DNA from 2 places in the Streptomyces sp. AMJ-169 genome. Region 1 is predicted to be linked to the other one. Evidence: riboswitches for the same ligand, from Rfam matches in the RefSeq annotation. Region 1 holds a riboswitch; the other holds the start of a gene.

Evidence for each region. Region 1 has a riboswitch for glycine ahead of gcvT (glycine cleavage system aminomethyltransferase GcvT). Riboswitches for the same ligand answer to the same signal wherever they lie in the genome.
Region 2: linked by a shared signal. The riboswitch ahead of gcvP (aminomethyl-transferring glycine dehydrogenase) and the one ahead of gcvT (glycine cleavage system aminomethyltransferase GcvT) in region 1 are both predicted to bind glycine.

Annotation. Positions count from the first base shown of each region.
Region 1 is NZ_JBVLTJ010000011.1:170,874-181,277, reverse strand. It holds gene ACYUD3_RS26420 (ABC transporter substrate-binding protein) at 1-1,301, opposite strand, end outside; gene ACYUD3_RS26415 (ABC transporter permease) at 1,331-2,329, opposite strand; gene ACYUD3_RS26410 (enhanced serine sensitivity protein SseB C-terminal domain-containing protein) at 2,591-3,391, opposite strand; gene ACYUD3_RS26405 (enhanced serine sensitivity protein SseB) at 3,463-4,245, opposite strand; gene ACYUD3_RS26400 (AAA family ATPase) at 4,299-4,961, opposite strand; glycine riboswitch at 5,147-5,238, shown strand; glycine riboswitch at 5,239-5,364, shown strand; gene gcvT (glycine cleavage system aminomethyltransferase GcvT) at 5,448-6,566, shown strand; gene gcvH (glycine cleavage system protein GcvH) at 6,661-7,041, shown strand; gene glyA (serine hydroxymethyltransferase) at 7,054-8,325, shown strand; gene ACYUD3_RS26380 (L-serine ammonia-lyase) at 8,463-9,830, shown strand; gene ACYUD3_RS26375 (phosphatidylinositol-specific phospholipase C domain-containing protein) at 9,975-10,404, shown strand, end outside.
Region 2 is NZ_JBVLTJ010000009.1:9,136-19,539, forward strand. It holds gene ACYUD3_RS22290 (MerR family transcriptional regulator) at 1-5, shown strand, start outside; gene ACYUD3_RS22295 (DNA polymerase IV) at 85-1,431, shown strand; gene ACYUD3_RS22300 (PRC-barrel domain-containing protein) at 1,488-1,865, opposite strand; glycine riboswitch at 2,028-2,123, shown strand; gene gcvP (aminomethyl-transferring glycine dehydrogenase) at 2,303-5,185, shown strand; gene ACYUD3_RS22310 (ABC transporter ATP-binding protein) at 5,236-6,282, opposite strand; partial or broken gene modB (molybdate ABC transporter permease subunit) at 6,528-7,310, opposite strand; gene modA (molybdate ABC transporter substrate-binding protein) at 7,640-8,467, opposite strand; gene ACYUD3_RS22325 (TOBE domain-containing protein) at 8,591-8,986, opposite strand; gene ACYUD3_RS22330 (hypothetical protein) at 9,077-9,577, opposite strand; gene ACYUD3_RS22335 (APC family permease) at 9,662-10,404, opposite strand, start outside.

The DNA of each region.
Region 1 (10,404 bases):
AGCGCCGCCTGGACGGCCGTGGCCTGCGCGACCTCGGCGGGCCGGTCGGAGCGGGCGGTGAGGATGGTGTTGAAGCCGTTCGGCTTGCCGCAGGCGGTCAGCTCGGTCTTGGCCTTGGTGGCGTCGCCCTTGTTGCCGGCCGTCGCGTACTCGTCGAACTTGGTGTAGCCGTTGACCGAGGGCGGCAGCAGCGTGGAGGCCACGTCACCCTTGGGGGAGCCGCCGATGGCGTCCAGGATGGACTGCTTGTCGATGGCGTACTGCACGGCCTTGCGGCAGTGGATGTTGTCGAACGGGGCGACGTTCTGGTTCAGCGCGATCCACTGGGTGGCGCCCGCGTAGGAACTGTCCGTCTGCTGGAGGTTCTTGCCGCTCAGCACCTTCGGCTGGGTGGCGCCCTGGACGCCGGTGCCGCCCGCGTCGGCGGTGATCTTGTCGGCGAGCAGGTCGTTGTCGATCGTGATCGCGTTCACCTTGAACTTGATCGTGATCTTGTCCGGCAGGGCCTTGCGGATCGGGTCCGTCTTCGCGTCCCACTGCGGGTTGCGCACGAGGGTGGCGCTGCGGCCCTCCTCGTAGGAGGAGAACTGGTAGGGGCCCGAGGAGACCATGTGCTGCACGTACTTGGCGCCGTCGTCCTTGGCCTGCGGCACCGGCGCGGTCTGCGAGAAGGTCGCCAGGTAGTCGAAGTCGGCGAAGGGCTGCTTCAGCTTGAAGACGATGGTCCGGTCGTCCGGCGTCTCGATGGAGGAGAGGCCGCCCGGGGACTTGTCCTTGTAGGGGCCCTGGTACTTGTCGCCGCCGTCGAGGTACGTCTTGAAGTACGTCGGCCCGTTGGAGAGCACGTCGGGCGCGAAGTTGGAGCGCTCGATGGCGTACTTGACGTCCTTGGAGGTGACCGTCGTCCCGTCCTGGAACTTCACGCCGGCCCGCAGCTTGTACGTCCACGTCTTCGCGTCGGCGCTCGGCACGCCCAGCGACTCGGCGAGGTCGGGGACGACCGTGAGGCCGTCCTTGCCGGCGGCGGGCTTGAACGTCGTGAGCGTACGGCCGTACAGGCGGGAGAAGTTCTGCACCCAGCCGTAGTACGTGTTGCCCGGGTCCAGGGAGTCGGCGACGTCGGAGTGCTCGAAGCTGAGGGTGCCCCCCTTCTTGTCCGACGCGTTGACCACGGAGGTCAGTGCCTCGTTCTGCTTGCCCTTGGCCGTCGTACCGCCGCCACCGCCACCGCCGCACGCGCTCGCGCCGAGCGCCAGCGCCACGACCGACGCCAGACTCGCGGTCACCCTTCTCGTCTTCACCTGAGGAAAGCCCCCTCCATCGATGCGGATCACTTGCTGCGAGGGTCGAGCGCGTCGCGCAGCCCGTCACCCAGCAGGTTGAACGCCAGGACGGTGATGAAGATCGCCAGTCCGGGCACGAACATGTACTGCGGATCGGCCGCGTAGAAGTTCACGGCGTCGCTGAGCATCCCGCCCCAGGAGGACTGCGGCGGTGCGATGCCCACGCCGAGGAAGCTCAGCGAGGCCTCGAAGAGGATGTTCGTCGGGATGATCAGCGTCGAGTAGACGAGGATCGGGGCGACGAGGTTGGGCAGCAGCTCCCGGAAGAGGATGTACGGCCCGCGCGCTCCGAGGCTGTGCGCGGCCTCCACGAACTCCCGCCCCCGCAAGGTCAGGGTCTGGGCGCGCACGATACGGCCGATGTAGGGCCAGCTGAAGAAGCCGATCACGAAGATCAGCACGCAGATGCGGAGCGTGAGCCCGTTCAGTCCGAAGAAGCCGTCCTGCACGGAGGCGGAGATGGCGATGGCGAACAGCAGCAGCGGGAAGGCGAGGAAGGTGTCCATCAGCCGGCTGATCACGCTGTCGACCCAGCCGCCGTAGTACCCGGCGATCACACCGAGGACGGTGCCGATGACGACGGACAGCACGGTGGCGCCGCCGGCCACCAGCAGGGAGACCCAGGAGCCGTCGATCACACGGGCGAGCAGATCCCGGCCGAACGTCGGGTCGACGCCCAGCGGATGGGCCCAGCTCATGCCGCCCCAGCCGCCCTTGGGCGCCTGCATCGCCGGGTCGAGGAGGTCCTGGTTGAACTTGTCCGGGTCGAGCCCGAAGACCTTCTCGATCGGCTTGGCGAGGACCGCCATCAGCACGAGCAGGGCGACGACGACCCCGCCCGCGACGGCCACCTTGTCCCGCTTGAACCGGGTCCAGGCGATCTGGCTGAGCGAACGCCCTTCGATCTGGCTCTTCTTGACCCCGACGAGCACGGTCTCGGGCTCTGCGCCCGCCGCTCCTCCGGTGGTCTCGATCGGTGCGGTCACTGTGATCAGACCCCTCCTGCCTTCTTTGAGAGGCGAGTCTTCAATGCCGTTGTGATCACGCGCCAGAGCTGGCGGGGAAAGTATGCGCAACCGTGATGCCGACGGCCGGGTTCCGCTATCCGAACAGCGGGTAACGCCCGCCGGACGGGGGCAAGTTGGGAAAAGGCCGGTACTAGTGGGACTTACCCGGCGTCTCTACGCGCGCAGATCTTGTGAAACGCAAGTGACGCGTGTGTTACGCGAGTTGGGACTGACGGACCGTCAGTATCCGCTGGGGGCGGCCGGATAGCCGTATCCGGCGGCCGGGGACTGCGGCGGCTGGGCGGCGTGCGCCTCGCGGTCGTAGAACGGGCGGGCGTTGCCGCGCATCCACAGCACCACGGGGTCGTACTCGTCGGTCATCGTGACCGTCGAGACGGGCAGGCCCTCGGGGACCGCGCCGATGGACTGCTGCATCATCGCGCGTACCGCGTCCACGGACGGCGGCGAGGTGTCGTACACATCGAGGCCGATGGAGAGGTACGGCGCGCCCAGCGCGGGCTGGACCCAGGCGCGGCGCAGGGCGCGGACCGCCGGGGTGCGGTGGGCGTTCTGGCTCAGCAGGGCGTAGAAGTGCGGGATGTCCACGGCCGGTTCGGCCAGCCGCAGGGGTCCGGCGGGCTGGCGGTCGAGGCCGTGGGCGATGCGGCGCAGGTCGGCCCAGGGGACGCCGACGCCGCCGCCCGGGGCGTGCGGGTTGAGCCACAGGCCGTGGTGGTCGGGGTAGAGGGCGCGGGCCACGTCGAGGGCGTCGACGACCTCGTAACTGCGGTTCCAGCCGCTCGCGGAGAGCTCCTGGGCGGAGGTGACGGCGGGCGCGTACCCCTGGCCCTCGACCTCCATCGAGCCGTACTGGGCGTCCGGGGAGCCGGCCTGGCCGTGCCACAGGAGCATCCAGATCTGGCCGGTGGCGGGGGTGGCGAGGGCGCGGAGGAGTGCCTCGTAGGCGTCGTAGCGCCCGGGCGTGACCTGGCGCAGCATGTGCTCGACCTGGCCGGTCGCAGCGGTGCCGCTCACGCTCACGTCTTTACCGCCCCTTCATTGGAGTTGGCCCGCGTTTTTCAGTTGGCTGTGCGGGTCAAGCTTAAGCGGCCCTAGCTGTAGAAGGGCCGCACGTTCGCCCGCATCCACTCCCCCACCGGGTCCTGCGCCACGTCCAGCAGGATCAGGTTCACCGCCCACGGCACCGGCACCCGCCCGAGCGCCCGGCCCAGCGCGTCCAGCGGCCGTTCCCTCAACTCGCCCTCCCACTGGGAGAGTTCGACGCCGACGAACATCACGGGCCGCGTCGTCTCTATCGCGGCGAGGCAGCGGCGGGCGCTGAGGACGACGCCGGTCGCGGCGAACTCGCGGGCCGCCTCGGCGAGGAAGTCGACGGGGTCGTCCTGCCAGTCCGGTTCGAAGAGCCGCACCCGCGCGCCCGTCGCCGTCCCGTCCAGCGCCGTGCGCCCGGAGCGGCACAGCTCGGCGACGGCCTCCGGGGGGAGGGGGACGCCGACGACGCCGTCGGGGTTGAGGGCGATGCCCGCCTGCGGGGGCAGGCCCCGGGCGAACTCGACGGCCGGGGCGATCGTATACGCCATGTGCGAGCCGGTGACCTGGCGGAACTGTTCCTCGGAGGTGAAGACGGGGACGTAGGTCTGGCCGCCGATGTCCATCGTGGGCAGGTCCAGGGGGCCGGTGCGGGGGCCGCCGCCGTTGGGCAGCGGGACCCAGACGAAGCTGCGGCCGAGCACCTCCAGGATGCGGGCGCCCGCCGACGGGACGCCGAGGGAGGCCGACAGCACCTCCTCCAGCTCGTTGCCCGGCCAGCCGCCGTGCGCATAGGGGTGTGTCTGGGCCGGGAAGTCGGCCGGGAGTTCCGCCGGGAAGTCCATCTCGTCTACCGCCTGCTGGAAACTTCTGCTGAAGGTCGAAGTTTAAGGGGACGTCAGCCTGTGAACGCGATCCTCCTCAAGGCGTCCGCCGAAGCCCGGTCCAGCAGCACCGCCGCGGCGCAGCCCTCGGGGAGGTTCCCCCGCTCCGCCGCGCGGATCAGCCGGGCCGCCGCGTGCCGGTGGCGCAGGAACGCGTAGCGCGAGACACCCCGCCCCCGCTCCCGCTGGCCTTCAAGTGCCGTGCCCGGGGTGACGTCCAGCAGGAGCAGATGCAGCCGGCCCCCCTTGCGTTTCGCCTCGCGCGCCAGCCAGGACCGCACCCACGACTGGGTCCCGCAGTCATGGACGACGACCCCCTCGCCCGAGCGCAGCGCGCGGTACAGCCCCGCGTAGTGGGCGAGCCTGACCAGCGGCCGGTAGACGGCGTACGGCAGCGCGGCCGGCAGCCGCGCGGCCCAGCGGTCCCTGGTGTCCTGGGAGTCGACGGCCACGCCCTTCACCGCGCGCCGCATCAGCGTGGACTTGCCGCTGCCGGGCAGGCCGGTGACGACGACGAGGTCGCGGGGGCCGAAGAGGAGGGCGTGCGGGCTGCGGCCGGCGCGCTCGCGCAGATCGCGGACGGCGGGGGCGGGGGCGCAGGCCTCCTGGGCCGGCCGGGTGGGCTGCGTGGGCACCGCGAGGGCCGTGCCCGCCGCGTACGCCGTGGTCCTGTTCACCGTGATCGTCCTCCCCATCGGAGCAGCCCCTTGGCTAAGGGTCTCCCCATAGACAGTAAAGAGAAGGTAATGCCCGGTGTATCGCGAGGTGATGCGCGGATCGGCACAGCCCGGTTACAGATGTGGCCTGCCGCGGGGCGGGGGTGGCGTGCGATGATGACCGCGTCAACTGCATACAGGCCGTTCGAATCCGCGCGGGAGAGTCCCCATCCGGTGGGGCGCCGAAGGAGCAAGTCCCTCCCTTGAATCTCTCAGGCACCGTTACCGCGCGGGCGAGGCACATCTGAAAAGCGGACCGCCGCGACGTGCGGGGGTCCCACCCAAGGTGCAAGCCCTGACCTGTGCGGATCCCTCCGCGCGGCTCGCGGCGAACCTCTCAGGTTCCGATGACAGATGGGGAGGAGACCTTCCAAGGGTTTTCTCCGTCCACCGGGGTTCCCCTGCCGGAAGCCCGCCCTCGCCGTACGTCCTGGGAGACACCGTTCCATGAGCAGTTCCACGCCCCGCCACACCGCGCTCGACGCCCTGCACCGCTCGCTCGGCGCGACCATGACCGACTTCGCCGGCTGGGACATGCCGCTGCGCTACGCCTCGGAACGTGACGAACACCACGCCGTGCGCACCCGGGCCGGCCTCTTCGACCTCTCGCACATGGGCGAGATCACGGTCACCGGACCGCAGGCGGCCGAGCTGCTGAACTACGCACTCGTCGGCGACCTCGCCGCGGTGAAGGCGGGCCGGGCCCGCTACACGATGATCTGCCGCGCCGACGGGGGCATCCTGGACGACCTGATCGTCTACCGCCTCGCCGAGACCGAGTTCATGGTCGTCGCCAACGCCTCCAACGCCCAGGTGGTCCTGGACGCGCTGACCGAGCGGGCGGCCGGCTACGACGCCGAGGTCCGCGACGACCGGGACGCGTACGCGCTGCTCGCCGTGCAGGGCCCGGCGGCGCAGGGGATCGTCCAGGCGCTCACCGACGCGGACCTGGCCGGGCTGAAGTACTACGCGGGGCTGCCCGGGACGGTCGCCGGGGCGGCGGCGCTGATCGCGCGCACCGGCTACACCGGCGAGGACGGCTTCGAACTCTTCGTCGCCCCGGCGGACGCGGAGAAGCTGTGGCAGGCGCTGACGGCCGAGGGCGCGGCGGCCGGCCTGGTCCCCTGCGGCCTCTCCTGCCGCGACACCCTGCGCCTGGAGGCGGGCATGCCGCTGTACGGCCATGAGCTGTCGACGTCCCTGACGCCCTTCGACGCCGGGCTCGGGCGGGTCGTGAAGTTCGGGAAGGAGGGCGACTTCGTGGGCCGGGAGGCGCTGCTCGCGGCTTCCGCACGGGCGGCGCAGGCTCCGCCCCGGGTCCTCGTCGGCCTGATCGCCGAGGGCCGCCGCGTCCCGCGCGCCGGGTACCCGGTCGTCGCCGCCGGCGAGGTGATCGGCGAGGTCACCTCCGGCGCCCCCTCCCCCACCCTGGGCAAGCCGGTCGCGATGGCGTACGTCGACGCCGCGCACGCCGCGCCGGGGACGGCGGGGGTGGGCGTGGACATCCGGGGCAGCCACGAGCCGTACGAGGTGGTCGCGCTGCCGTTCTACACGCGGGAGCGGTAGTTCTTTCAGCTTCGCGGGCCGCGTCGCAGGTCACACGTGCCCTTTACAGTCCCCCATTCACCAGCAGTCCCGCCCGTACAGGAGAATTCACGCCATGAGCAACCCCCAGCAGCTGCGCTACAGCAAGGAACACGAGTGGCTGTCGGCCGTCGAGGACGGCGTGGCGACGGTCGGGATCACCGAGCACGCGGCGAACGCGCTCGGCGACGTCGTCTTCGTCCAGCTCCCCGAGGTCGGCGCCGAGATCACCGCGGGCGAGTCCTGCGGCGAGCTGGAGTCGACGAAGTCGGTGAGCGATCTGTTCGCGCCGGTCACGGGTACGGTCACGGCCGTCAACCCGGATGTCGTCGAGGACCCGTCGCTGGTCAACTCCGAGCCTTTCGACGGCGGTTGGCTGTTCAAGGTGCGGCTCGCGGACGAGCCCGGCGACCTGCTGTCCGCCGATGAGTACACCGCTTTCACCACCACCGGCTGAGGAGTCGTACCCATGTCTGTCCTGAACACCTCCCTGCACGAGCTGGACCCGGAGATCGCCGCCGCGGTCGACGCGGAGCTGGGCCGGCAGCAGTCGACCCTGGAGATGATCGCGTCGGAGAACTTCGCTCCGCTCGCGGTGATGGAGGCGCAGGGGTCGGTCCTGACCAACAAGTACGCCGAGGGCTACCCGGGGCGCCGCTACTACGGCGGCTGCGAGCACGTCGACGTGGCCGAGCAGATCGCGATCGACCGGCTGAAGGAGCTGTTCGGCGCCGAGTACGCGAACGTCCAGCCGCACTCGGGCGCGTCCGCGAACCAGGCGGCGCTGTTCGCGCTGGCCCAGCCCGGGGACACGATCCTCGGCCTGGACCTCGCGCACGGCGGTCACCTCACGCACGGGATGCGGCTGAACTTCTCCGGCAAGCAGTTCAACGTCGTCGCCTACCACGTCTCGGCAAAGACCGGTCTGGTCGACATGGAGGAGCTGGAGAAGCTGGCGCGCGAGCACCGGCCGAAGGTGATCATCGCGGGCTGGTCGGCGTACCCGCGGCAGCTGGACTTCGCGGAGTTCCGGCGGATCGCGGACGCGGTGGACGCGTACCTGTGGGTCGACATGGCGCACTTCGCGGGCCTGGTGGCGGCGGGGCTGCACCCGAACCCGGTGGAGCACTCGCACATCGTGACCTCCACGACGCACAAGACGCTCGGCGGACCGCGCGGCGGGATCATCCTCGCCAAGCAGGAGTTCGCGAAGAAGCTGAACTCCTCGGTCTTCCCCGGCTTCCAGGGCGGCCCGCTGGAGCACGTGATCGCCGCGAAGGCGGTCTCCTTCAAGGTCGCGGCCTCGGAGGACTTCAAGGAGCGGCAGCGGCGTACGGTGGAGGGTGCGCGCCTGCTCGCCGAGCGGCTGACGGCGCCGGACGCCCGCGCGGCCGGCGTGAACGTCCTGTCCGGCGGGACGGACGTGCACCTCATCCTCGTCGACCTGCGCGCGTCCGAGCTGGACGGCAAGCAGGCGGAGGACCGGCTGCACGAGGTCGGCATCACCGTCAACCGCAACGCGGTGCCGGACGACCCGCGTCCGCCGATGGTGACGTCGGGTCTGCGGATCGGGACGCCGGCGCTGGCGACGCGCGGCTTCACGGCGGAGGACTTCGCGGAGGTCGCGGACGTCATCGCGGAGACGCTGAAGCCGGCGTACGACGCGGAGGGGCTGCGGCTGCGGGTGAAGGCGCTGGCGGACAGGCACCCGCTGTACCCGGGCCTGAACAAGCAGGTCTGACTTCATCCGTTCTCCCGGCGGGGTGTGCTTTCGGGCGCGCCCGCCGGGACCGTATTTTTCCGGCCGGGCGCTCCCGACCGTATTTTTCCGGCGGGGCGCCCGAAGGCGTGCCCCCGCCCGCTCCCAGGAGGAACCCCGTGGCGATCTCGGTCTTCGACCTCTTCTCGGTCGGTATCGGCCCGTCCAGCTCCCACACGGTCGGCCCGATGCGCGCGGCCCGCATGTTCGCGGCGCGGCTGCGCGCGGAGGGCCTGCTGGAGCCGGCCGCGAGGGTCCGCACCGAGCTGTACGGCTCGCTCGGCGCGACCGGCCACGGCCACGGCACCCCGAAGGCGGTCCTGCTCGGCCTGGAGGGCGCCTCCCCGCGCTCGGTGGACGTGGAGCGCGCGGACGAGCGGGTGGCGGAGATCAAGGAGGGGGGCCGGCTGCGGCTCCTGGACGAGCACGAGATCGCCTTCGACTTCGACGCCGACCTGGTCCTGCACCGCCGCGAGACGCTCCCCTACCACGCCAACGGCATGACCATCTGGGCGTACGACGCCCAGGGCGCGGAGCTGATGCGGCGCACGTACTACTCGGTGGGCGGCGGTTTCGTCGTCGACGAGGAGGCGGTGGGCGCGGACCGGATCAAGCTGGACGACACCCCGCTGAAGTACCCCTTCCGCACCGGCGACGAGCTGCTGCGGCTGGCCAAGGAGACGGGTCTGTCGATCTCGTCCCTGATGCTGGAGAACGAGCGGGCCTGGCGCACCGAGGACGAGATCCGCGCGGGCCTGCTGGACATCTGGCAGGTCATGCAGGCGTGCGTCTCGCGGGGCATGACCCGTGAGGGCATCCTCCCCGGCGGGCTGCGGGTGCGCCGGCGCGCGGCCATGACGGCCCGTCAACTCCGGGCGGAGGGCGATCCGTTGGCCCGCTCGATGGAGTGGATCACGCTGTACGCGATGGCGGTGAACGAGGAGAACGCGGCCGGCGGCCGTGTGGTGACGGCCCCCACGAACGGCGCGGCCGGCATCATCCCGGCGGTCCTGCACTACTACATCAACTTCGTCCCGGGCGCGGATGAAGAGGGGGTCGTGAGGTTTTTGCTGGCGGCGGGCGCGATCGGCATGCTCTTCAAGGAGAACGCGTCCATCTCCGGCGCCGAGGTCGGCTGCCAGGGCGAGGTCGGCTCGGCCTGCTCGATGGCGGCGGGCGCCCTCGCGGAGGTCCTGGGCGGCTCGCCCGAACAGGTCGAGAACGCGGCGGAGATCGGCATGGAACACAACCTGGGCCTGACCTGCGACCCCGTCGGCGGCCTGGTCCAGATCCCGTGCATCGAACGCAACGGCATGGCGGCGGTGAAGGCGGTCACGGCGGCGAAGATGGCGATGCGGGGGGACGGCTCGCACAAGGTGTCCCTCGACAAGGTCATCAAGACGATGAAGGAGACGGGGGCGGATATGAGCGTGAAGTACAAGGAGACGGCTCGGGGTGGGTTGGCTGTGAACATTATTGAGTGCTGAGGATCCCCGGCCCTGGCCCGAACTCACCCGATATCCACAGCCAGTTCACAGCTTGTGAAGTTCGTCCCGCCTCTACCGGAAGGTAACCATCCACTCCTAGGCTTCCGCCCGCCTGGACAACTGTGAAGCACTCGGGAGTGGTTGATGCGCGGGATCAGACGGATGACGGCGGTGTGCGGGGTGGTGGCCGCGCTGTTGGTGGCGGGGCCGGGGAACGCCGAGGCGGCTTCGCCCAAGTTCTCCGAGACGACCACCATCGGGACGCACAACGCGTACGACAAGAGCAAGTACACGTACTGGGCACAGGCGTTGGACTCCGGGGCCTCGCTGCTGGAGCTGGACGTGTACGCGGACAGCGTCAGCAAGCGGTGGCGGGTCAGCCACGCCAAGCCGCTCGCGAACGACAACAACTGCGAGTACGCGAGCACGCCGGCCGACCTGTACAGCAAGGACCGCAACCAGGACCTCGGCAGCTGCCTCGACAACATGGCGGCGTGGAACCAGCTGCACCCCGACCACGCGCCGATCATCGTCAAGGTCGAGATGAAGGTCGGCTTCAACAACGACGTCGGCC
Region 2 (10,404 bases), on a different contig from region 1:
TCTGACCGGTTTCCGGACAATCTCCGCCGCGGTTCGGGCGGGTGTTCGGGGCCGTTGTCAGTGCCGTGGTGCAGCATCGGAGATGTGAGAAACGCGCCCACGGTCCTGCACCTCGACATGGATGCCTTCTTCGCCTCGGTGGAGCAGGCCTCCAAGCCGAGCCTGCGCGGGAAAGCGGTGATCGTGGGCGGCCTCGGGCCGCGCGGGGTGGTGTCGACGGCGTCGTACGAGGCCCGGGTGTTCGGGGTGCGGTCGGCGATGCCGATGGGGCAGGCGCGCAGGCTCGCGCCCAACGCGGCCTATCTGTACCCCAGGTTCGGGATCTACCGGTCGATCAGCGAGCAGGTCATGGGGCTGCTGCGGGAGCTGTCGCCCTTGGTGGAGCCGCTGAGCCTGGACGAGGCGTTCGTGGACCTGGAGGCCGGCGGGGCGGCCTCGGACGCCGGGAGCGCGCGGGCGACGGGGGAGCGGCTGCGCGCCGACATACGGGCGGTGACGGGGCTGACGGGGTCGGTGGGGCTCGCCGCCTCCAAGATGATCGCGAAGATCGCCTCCGAGCAGGCCAAGCCCGACGGGCTGGTGCTGATCGAGCCCGGTACCGAGCGGGCGCTGCTCGGGCCGATGGCGGTGCGGACGCTGCCCGGGGTGGGCCCGGCGACCGGTGACCATCTGCGCCGGGCGGGGATCACGACGGTCGAGGAGATCGCCGGGGCCGGTGAGGACGAACTGGTCCGCCTCCTCGGCAAGGCCCACGGCCACGGCCTGTACGCCATGGCCCTCGCCCGCGACGACCGCCCCGTCGTCGCCGAACGCGAGACCAAGTCGGTGTCCGTGGAGGACACCTACGACGTCGACATCCACGACCGCGTCCGCGTGGGCGTCGAGGTCCAGCGCCTCGCCGACCGCTGCGTACGACGGCTGCGCGGGGCCGGTCTGTCGGGGCGGACGATCGTGCTGAAGGTGCGGCGCTACGACTTCTCGACGCTGACCCGGTCCGAGACGCTGCGCGGGCCCACCGACGACCCGGCGGTCGTCCGGGAGGCGGCGGGGCGGCTGCTGGACTCCGTGGACACCACCGGGGGTGTGCGGCTGCTCGGGGTCGGGGTGTCGGGGCTCGCCGACTTCACTCAGGAGGATCTGTTCGCGCAGGCGGCGGGGGAGCTGAAGGAGGAGGCCGAGGAGGCGCCGGCGGAGGTCGCCGAGGCGGCCGAGCCCGTGCCCGCCGAGCGGCTGTGGCGGCCCGGGCACGATGTGCGGCACGCCGGGTTCGGGAACGGGTGGGTGCAGGGCAGCGGGCTCGGCCGGGTGACGGTCCGCTTCGAGACGCCGCAGGACGCGGGGCCGGGGCGGGTGCGGACGTTCCGGTCCGACGACCCCGAGCTGGAACCGGCGGAGCCGCTGCCGCTGATGCCGGGCGGGGTGTCCGCGTGAGGCGGGCCTCGGCAGCGGGCCGTCAGGTCGGCTTCAGGGGGGTGGGGTCGCCGCTGTCAGAGGGTGGGTTCGTCGCGGCCCGCCACGTTGCCGAAACCCCGGTCCTCCGGCGGGGTCGGGGCCACCGTGTCCAGGCCGTAGTGGTGGTAGAGCTGGAGCTCCTGGTCGGGGGAGAGGTGGCGGCCGACGCCGAAGTCGGGGGCGTCCTTGATGAGGGAGCGGTCGTAGGGGACCTTGAGGGTGCCCTCGACCAGTTCGCTGGGCTCCAGGGGGACGAAGGCGTCCCGGGTGAAGAGGCCTGTCCTTATGGCGGCCCACTCGGGGGTGCCGGTGGCGTCGTCCAGGTAGACCTCGTCGATGGTGCCGATCTTCGCACCGTTGCGGTCGTACGCCTTGCGGCCGATCAGGTTGCGCGGGTCGATGTCGGTCTGCATGGGCCCTCCCGCTGCTCGCGATGGGTTCCTCGGGGGTCGTGGGGGAGTACAGGGGGTCGTAGGAAGTACGGGGGTCGTAAGGACTACGAAAAAGCACAATGGGCTTGGGGGCCACTCGAAGATCGGGCTGTTGACCTCGCTGGTAATCTTGGCGGTGGCTGTCGACCCCGCGCGGGAGAGTCCTCCGGGAGTTTCCGGGGGCGCCGAAGGAGCAACTCCTCCCCGGAATCTCTCAGGCACACGTACCGCGCGGACGAGGTCACTCTGGAAAGCAGAGCGGGTGCCTGCGGCGTCCGCTCTCACCGACGGTGCAAGCCGGGGGTCTTCGGGCCGCCGGTGAAGCTCTCAGGTCGCGATGACAGAGGGGGAGGCCCCGTCCGGGCACCCCGTAGCCGTGGTGCCCCTTCGCAGGTCGTGACGACCAGGAGGCCTCCGCCATGACTTCTCGTACCCCGCTCGCCGCCCTGGAACAGGGTGTGCCCTTCGAGCGGCGCCATATCGGGCCCGACCGGGAGGCCCAGGCGAAGATGCTCGCGCAGGTCGGCTTCGGCTCGCTCGACGAGCTGACGGCCGCCGCCGTGCCGGACGCCATCAAGAACGTCGCCGCGCTCGGCCTGCCCGACGCGCGCACCGAGGCCGAGGTGCTCGCCGAGCTGCGGGCGCTGGCCGGCCGCAACCAGGTCCTCGGATCGATGATCGGGCTCGGCTACCACGGCACGTTCACGCCGCCCGTGATCCTGCGCAACGTGCTGGAGAACCCGGCCTGGTACACCGCCTACACGCCCTACCAGCCGGAGATCTCGCAGGGCCGGCTGGAGGCGCTGCTGAACTTCCAGACGATGGTCGCGGAGCTGACCGGGCTGCCGACCTCGGGGGCCTCGCTGCTGGACGAGGGGACGGCCGCCGCCGAGGCGATGGCGCTGTCGCTGCGGATGGGGCGGAACAAGAAGGGCCTCTTCCTCGTCGACGCCGACGCGCTGCCGCAGACCATCGAGGTCATCCGTACGCGGGCCGAGCCGACCGGTGTCGAGGTCGTCGTCGCCGATCTGGGCGACGGCATTCCGGCCGAGCTCGCCGGGCGGGAGATCAACGGGGTGCTGATCCAGTACCCGGGGGCCTCCGGCGCCGTACGGGACGTCCGGGCGGTTATCGAGCGGGCGCATGAGCTGGGGGCGCTGGTGACCGTCGCCGCCGATCTGCTCGCGCTGACGCTGCTGGTGTCGCCCGGGGAGCTCGGGGCGGACATCGCGGTCGGGACCACGCAGCGGTTCGGGGTGCCGATGGGGTTCGGCGGGCCGCACGCCGGCTACATGGCCGTGCGGGAGAAGTTCGCGCGGAGTCTGCCGGGGCGGCTGGTCGGGGTCTCCGTCGACGCGGACGGGAACCGCGCTTACCGGCTCGCGTTGCAGACGCGCGAGCAGCACATCCGGCGCGAGAAGGCGACCAGCAACATCTGCACGGCGCAGGTGCTGCTGGCCGTGATGGCCGGTATGTACGCCGTCTATCACGGGCCCGAGGGGCTGCGGGGGATCGCCCGGAAGGTGCACCGGTACGCCGATGTGCTGGCCGCCGGGCTGCGGGCCGGGGGCGTCGAGATCGTGCACGCGGACTACTTCGACACGCTGACCGTCCGGGTGCCGGGCGGGGCCGAGCGCGTCGTCGCCGCCGCGCGGGACGGCGGGGTCAACGTACGGCTCGTCGACGCCGACCATGTCTCCGTCGCCTGTGACGAGACGACCACCCGGGAGCAACTGGGCGTCGTCTGGGCGGCGTTCGGGGTGTCCGGGGACGTCGACGCGCTGGATTCCGGTGCCGCCGACGGACTGCCCTCCGGACTGCTGCGCGGCGATGAGATTCTCACGCATCCCGTGTTCCGCCAGCACCGGTCCGAGACGGCCATGCTGCGGTATCTGCGCAGACTCGCGGACCGGGATTACGCGCTCGACCGGGGAATGATTCCGCTCGGGTCGTGCACGATGAAACTGAACGCGACGACCGAGATGGAACCGGTCACCTGGCCGGAGTTCGGGGAGATGCACCCCTTCGCGCCGATCGAGCAGGCGCAGGGCTATCTCACGCTGATCCGCGAGCTGGAGGAGCGGCTGGCCGAGGTCACCGGGTACGACAAGGTGTCCTTGCAGCCCAATGCCGGATCGCAGGGGGAATTGGCGGGGCTGCTCGCCGTCCGCGGATATCACCGGGCCAATGGGGACGTACAGCGGACCGTCTGTCTTATTCCGTCGTCCGCGCACGGGACCAATGCGGCGAGTGCGGTGATGGCCGGGATGAAGGTCGTCGTCGTGAAGACCTCCGAGGACGGGGAGGTCGACGCTGAAGATCTGCGGGGGAAGATCGCGCAGTACCGTGATGAATTGGCGGTGCTGATGATCACTTATCCGTCGACGCACGGGGTGTTCGAGGAGCATGTCGGGGAGATCTGCGGGCTGGTGCACGAGGCCGGCGGGCAGGTCTATGTCGACGGGGCGAATCTCAACGCTCTGGTCGGGCTGGCCAAGCCGGGGCAGTTCGGCGGGGACGTCTCGCATCTGAATCTGCACAAGACGTTCTGCATTCCGCACGGGGGCGGCGGTCCGGGTGTCGGTCCGGTGGCGGTGCGGGCGCATCTGGCGCCTTATCTGCCCAACCATCCTTTGCAGAGCGAGGCCGGTCCTGAGACCGGGGTCGGGCCTATTTCCGCCGCGCCTTGGGGGTCCGCCGGGATTCTGCCCATTTCCTGGGCCTATGTGCGGCTCATGGGCGGGGAAGGGCTGAAGCGGGCGACTCAGGTCGCGGTGCTGTCCGCGAATTACATCGCCAAGCGGCTTGAGCCGCACTATCCCGTGCTGTACACCGGGCCCGGCGGGCTGGTCGCGCACGAATGCATCATCGATCTGCGGCCGTTGACCAAATCGACAGGGGTGTCCGTCGACGATGTCGCCAAGCGGCTCATCGATTACGGGTTCCACGCGCCGACCATGTCGTTCCCGGTCGCGGGGACGCTGATGATCGAGCCGACCGAGTCCGAGGATCTCGCCGAACTGGACCGGTTCTGCGCGGCGATGATCGCCATTCGGGGGGAGATCGAGAAGGTGGCCGGCGGGGAATGGCCCGCCGAGGACAATCCGCTGCGGAACGCGCCGCATACGGCCGGGGCGTTGAGCGAGGAGTGGGCTCATCCGTATGCGCGGGACGAGGCCGTGTTCCCGGGTGGGGTTGTTCCCGGGGAGAAGTACTGGCCGCCGGTGCGGCGTATTGATCAGGCCTTCGGGGACCGGAACCTGGTGTGTTCCTGCCCGCCGATGGAGGCTTACGAGAGCTGAGTTCTCCGTGTGCTGACGAAAGGGCTCCCGCCTTGTGGTGGGGGCCTTTTCTACGCCGGGTACGCGTGTGTTTGCGTCGCTTTCACCGTTGCCCATAGGGAGGTTCCGGGGGACAGGTTCAGTTCCGCCGCCGATACCGTCGTCAGGTCCGCCGTCAGCGGGAGGTCGCCGGTCAGGTCGGCGCGGATCTGGTCGCCGTGCGTTTCCAGGCCCGCCACCTCGCAGTGCCAGAGGTTGCGGGCGCTGGTGTCCGTGGGGCGGGTGCGGTGGAGGGTGACCGCCGACGGGGGGAACGCCACGTATGCCGGGCCCGTCAGGTGTTCCGTCGTGGTCAGTTGCTGGCCCGTGTCCAAGGTGACCGTTGTTCCTGCTGCCGTGCCTTTGTAGAGGTTCAGGCCCACCAATTGGGCGATGTAGTCCGTGCGGGGGTGGCGGGCGATCTCTGAAGGGGGGCCTTCCTGGACGATTCTTCCGTTTTCGATCACCACCAGGCGGTCGGCCAGGACCATTGCGTCCAAGGGGTCGTGGGTGACCAATACCGCCACCGCCTCGAATTCCGCCAAATGTCTGCGGAGTTGGGCTCTCACCTCCAGGCGGGTGCGGGCGTCCAAGGCCGCCAGGGGTTCGTCCAGGAGGAGGAGGCGGGGGTTTGTCGCCAATGCTCTTGCCAGGGCGACTCTTTGGGCCTGGCCGCCGGAGAGGTGGCGGGGTTTTGTGGTGGCGTGGTCTTCCAGGCCCATGCGGGTCAGCCAGTCTTTCGCTGTCGCGCGGGAATCGGATTTGGTCGCGCCCTGGCAGCGGGGGCCGAAGGCGATGTTGTCCATGGCGGTGAGGTGGGGGAAGAGGAGGTAGTCCTGGAATACGACGCCTACCGGGCGGGATTCGGGGGGTGTGTGTTCCAGGGGGTGGCCGTCCAGGTGGAGGTGGCCGTCTGTCAGGGGGAGGAGGCCTGCCAATGTTCTCAGGGCCGTGGTTTTTCCTGCGCCGTTCGGGCCTAGGAGGGCCAGGACTTCGCCGGGGGGTGCGTTGAGGGTGATGTCCAGGTGGAAGTTGGATCGGGTTGTCACTAGGTGGGCGTTTAGGCCTTCGGGGGGCATGGGGGCCTGTTCTTCGGGTGCGAGAGGTGGGGGTGCGGTTTTTTGGGTTCCCACCCGCAGCCACCCGTGCGAGTTTCGTTGTCGGGTGCGGGTGGCCCCTGTGGGGGGTTCTCGCCGTCGGCGGCTTGCGGGGTCGTGGGTTGGCCTTTGGCGGCTTGCGGGTCGCGCGTTGGCGGCTTGCGGCTTGCGGGTTGGTGGAGAGGGGGGCTTCGGCTTCGCTGTCGGCGTTTTCCGCAGCCTTCCTTCTACGCCGCCGTCAGCCACCTCTCCCTCAACGCCCCCAACACCGTGATCGACACCACCAGCAGTACCAAGCTCAGTGCGATCGCCGACTCCGGGTTGTCCTGCAATGCCAAGTACACCGCCAGCGGCATTGTCTGGGTCTTTCCCGGGAAGTTGCCCGCGAAAGTGATCGTCGCGCCGAATTCGCCCAGTGCTCTTGCCCATGCCAGTACCGCGCCGGCCGCGATTCCTGGGGCTATCAAAGGGAGCGTCACTCTTCTGAATGCGGTCCAGCGGGTGGCGCCCAGTGTTGTGGCCGCCTCCTCGTAGCGGGGGTCCGCTGCTCTTAGCGTGCCTTCTACGCTGATCACCAAGAACGGCATCGCTACGAACGCCTCCGCGATCACCACGCCTGTGGTCGTGAACGGGAGGGTCACGCCGAACCAGTCGTCCAGCCAGCGGCCGGCCACGCCGTTGCGGCCCAGGGCCATCAGCAGCGCCACGCCGCCCACCACCGGGGGGAGGACCAGGGGGAGGGTCACCAGGGCGCGGACCAGGCCTCTGCCGGGGAACTCGACCCTTGCCAGGACCCACGCCAAGGGGACGCCCAGGACCAGGCTCACGGCCGTCGCCGCCGTCGCGCAGATCAGGGAGAGCTTCAGGGCCTCCCAGACGTCCGAACTGGTCAGCAGGTTGGGGAGGTTGCTCCAGGGGGCGCGGATCAGGAGGGCCAGGAGGGGGAGCAGGAGGAAGACCAGGGCTGTCAGGGCGGGGAGGAGGAGGGGGAGGGGGGCGCCTCTTCTTAGGGGGGCGCTTCTCCCGGCGTCTCTCCTGAGGCCGGCGCCTTTTCTGGGGCTTCTCCGGTCAGCGCTGCTCCGGCCGGCGTCCCTCCCGAGGCCGGCGCTGCTTCCGGCGGCGCCTTTTCCGGGGCCGGGGCTTCTGCGGTCAGCGCTGCTCCGGTCGGCGCCTCCCCCGAGGTCAGCACTGCTCTGGCCGACGCCTCTCCCCAGGCCGGCGCTGCTCCCGTCGGCGTCTCTTCTGAGCCCGCCGGCCCCCCTCCCCCTCGTCCATATCCGCCTCCGCCACAACCCCGGCTCCGGTTCCACCCTCCCCGCCCCCTTCCCCTTCAGGCCGCTCACGGCTGGAGGAAGCCCGCTGCCGTCAGTACCTTCTGGCCCTCCGCCGAGCGGACCAAGGCGATGAAGGCCTTGGCGGCTTCGGTGTTGGGGGCCTTCTTGAGGAGGGCGATGGGGTAGTCGTTGACCGCCTGGGCGGACTCGGGGAAGTCCACTCCCTGGACCTTGGTGCCCGCCGCGTGGACGTCCGTCTTGTAGACGAGGGCGGCGTCGGCCTCCTTCAGCTCGACCTTGGTGAGGGCGCTCTTGACGTCCTGCTCATAGGAGACGGGGGTGACCTTCAGACCCGTCGCCGTCAGGATCTTCTCCGCCGCCGCGCCGCACGGGACCGTCTTGTCGCACAGGACGACCTTGAGGCCGGACTTGGTGAGGTCCTTGAGGGCGGTGATCTTGTCGGGGTTGCCGGGGAGGGTCGCGATCTCCAGCTGGTTGCGGACGAAGGTGACCGGCGCGGTGGCGTTGTCCTTCTTGTCGGTCACCGTCGCCATGGTCTTGGCGCTGGCCGCGGCGAAGACGTCGGCCGGGGCGCCGCTCGTGATGCTCGCGGCGAGGCTGTCGCTGCCCGCGAAGTTGAACTTCACCGTCGTACCGGGGTGGGCCTTCTCGAAGTCCTGGCCCAGGGTCGTGAAACTCTCCTTGAGGGAAGCCGCCGCGAAGACGGTCACTGTGCCCGACAGCTGGGACGACGTGGACGCCGACGCCGAGGCGCCCGAACCGGAGGAGTCCTTCGAGTCGTTCGACGAGCACGCGCTCAGTGCCAGCAGGGCGGCGGCGCCTGCGCCGGTCACCTGGAGGAGCCGGCGGGTGCGGGGCGCGGGACGGGTCATCACGGGGTACTCCTCGGACGTGGGTATGACTGACGGCTGATGATACTGCCGCAATTGCGAGGGGTAACTCATCTTTTACATTGCATGAGCTGGGGTTATCAGTGATCGGGGTGGTATGTGCGCTCAGGTGCGGTCCACGTGGACGTTCGTCGACTTCACGCGCGCCGTCGCCTCCATCCCCACCTCCAGGCCCAGCTCCTCCACCGCCTCGCGGGTGAGGAGGGAGACCAGGCGGTGCGGGCCGGCCTGGATCTCCACCTGGGCGGCCACGTCACCGAGCTTCACGGCCGTGACGATGCCGGGGAAGGCGTTGCGGACCGAAGTGTGGGACGGCGTCTCGTCGTCGCCGTCAGATCTGGCCAGTTCCACGGAGAACGCGGCCAGGTCCTCGCCGTCGATGACGCGTTTGCCCGACTCGTCGCGGTGGGTGCTGATCCGGCCCGCGTCCGCCCAGCGCCGCGCGGTGTCGGGGCTGACGCCGAGGAGCCGGGCGGCCTGGCCGATGGTGTAGGACTGCATGCCGTCACGATAGGTCCGCAGCGCCGCTCGCGCCGATCTTGGCAACGGCCGAAAGCGCCTCAGGCCCAAGCCCCTCCGGCCCGAGCCCCCTCAGCTCAGCCCCGACGCCCGCAGCACCGCCCGTGCCGTCTCGTCGTCGATCTCATGGCCCAGGCGGGCCAGCACCTGCGTGCCCTCGTGGAACGTCCCGCGCTCCAGGGAACGCCGTGCCCCGGTGTCCAGTTCGTGCCACATCAGGGGGTTGCTCTTCAGGACGCGGGGGTCGAGGGCGACCTGGTTGCCGTGGACGTCGCGCAGGATCAGGCGGGGCGAGGGGCCGTCGGGGCGGCGTACGGCGGTCAGGGCGTCGAGGGCGACCGACTTGTGGAACAGGGGTCCGTCCACCGAGATGCGGCCGGGCTCGGCCGTCACGTGGGGCGGGAGCAGGATGAGGAACAGGGCCGCCGAGAGGGCCAGCCACAGGACCGCTCGCGGGGGTGTGAGGGTGCCCGCGTCCCAGTCGACCAGCACGGCCAGGGCGCCGAACGTCAGGGAGCAGAACACCGCCAGCCGTGCGTTCGGGCGCCACTCGCGGTCGTGCAGAGGGGGCATGTCATCGACGCTAGGTCCGTTGTGTTTCGCCGAGGGACGCCCTGATGTGACTCTGACGGTCGTACGCCTGTTCTTGACGGGTCCCTAGCCCGTGTGGACCCGGGGGCGGCGGGCGCGGTCGGGTTCGGCCTCGCGCAGGACCTCGCGGGTGACCGGGGCGACCTCGCCCTGGCCGAAGAGGAAGAAGCGCAGGAAGTTGGTGAAGGGGCCGCCCTCGGTCCACTCGAAGTAGATGTGGGGGGTGCGGCCGGTGGAGTCGCGGACGTGCAGCAGGAGGGCCGCGAGCGCGTTCGGGATCGAGGAGTGCTCCACCGTCAGGACGCGGTAGCGGTTGTGCAGGACCTCGCCCTTCACGGTCAGGCCCGCCTCGAACTCCGACGGGTCGGTCACCGTCACCTCGACGAAGACGAAGTCCTCCTGGCCGGGGATGTCGTTGTCCTCGCGGATCTGCTCGATCTTCTCGCGGTACTCGGCCTTGTCGCGGCGGTCGGGCTCGTTGGCGATGAAGCGGATCTTGCGGCTGGCCATGTCACGGATGAATCGTTCCGCCATGCTGTCGAGCGTCACGCTCGTCACGCGCAGCTCGAAGGCTCTCGCCAGCCGGGACAGCAGCGACACCAGGATGATGCCCGCGATGAAGCAGGCGCCGATCTTCACGCCGTCGGGGCGTTCGATGACGTTGGCGACCGTGGTGTAGAGGAAGACGGCGGAGATCACGCCGAAGCCGACGGTCCAGTTGCGCTGGCCCGCCTTGTGCGCGGCGATGGTCACGGCGATCGCGGCGGAGCTGATCAGGACGAGCACGCCGGTGGCGTACGCGCCGCCCT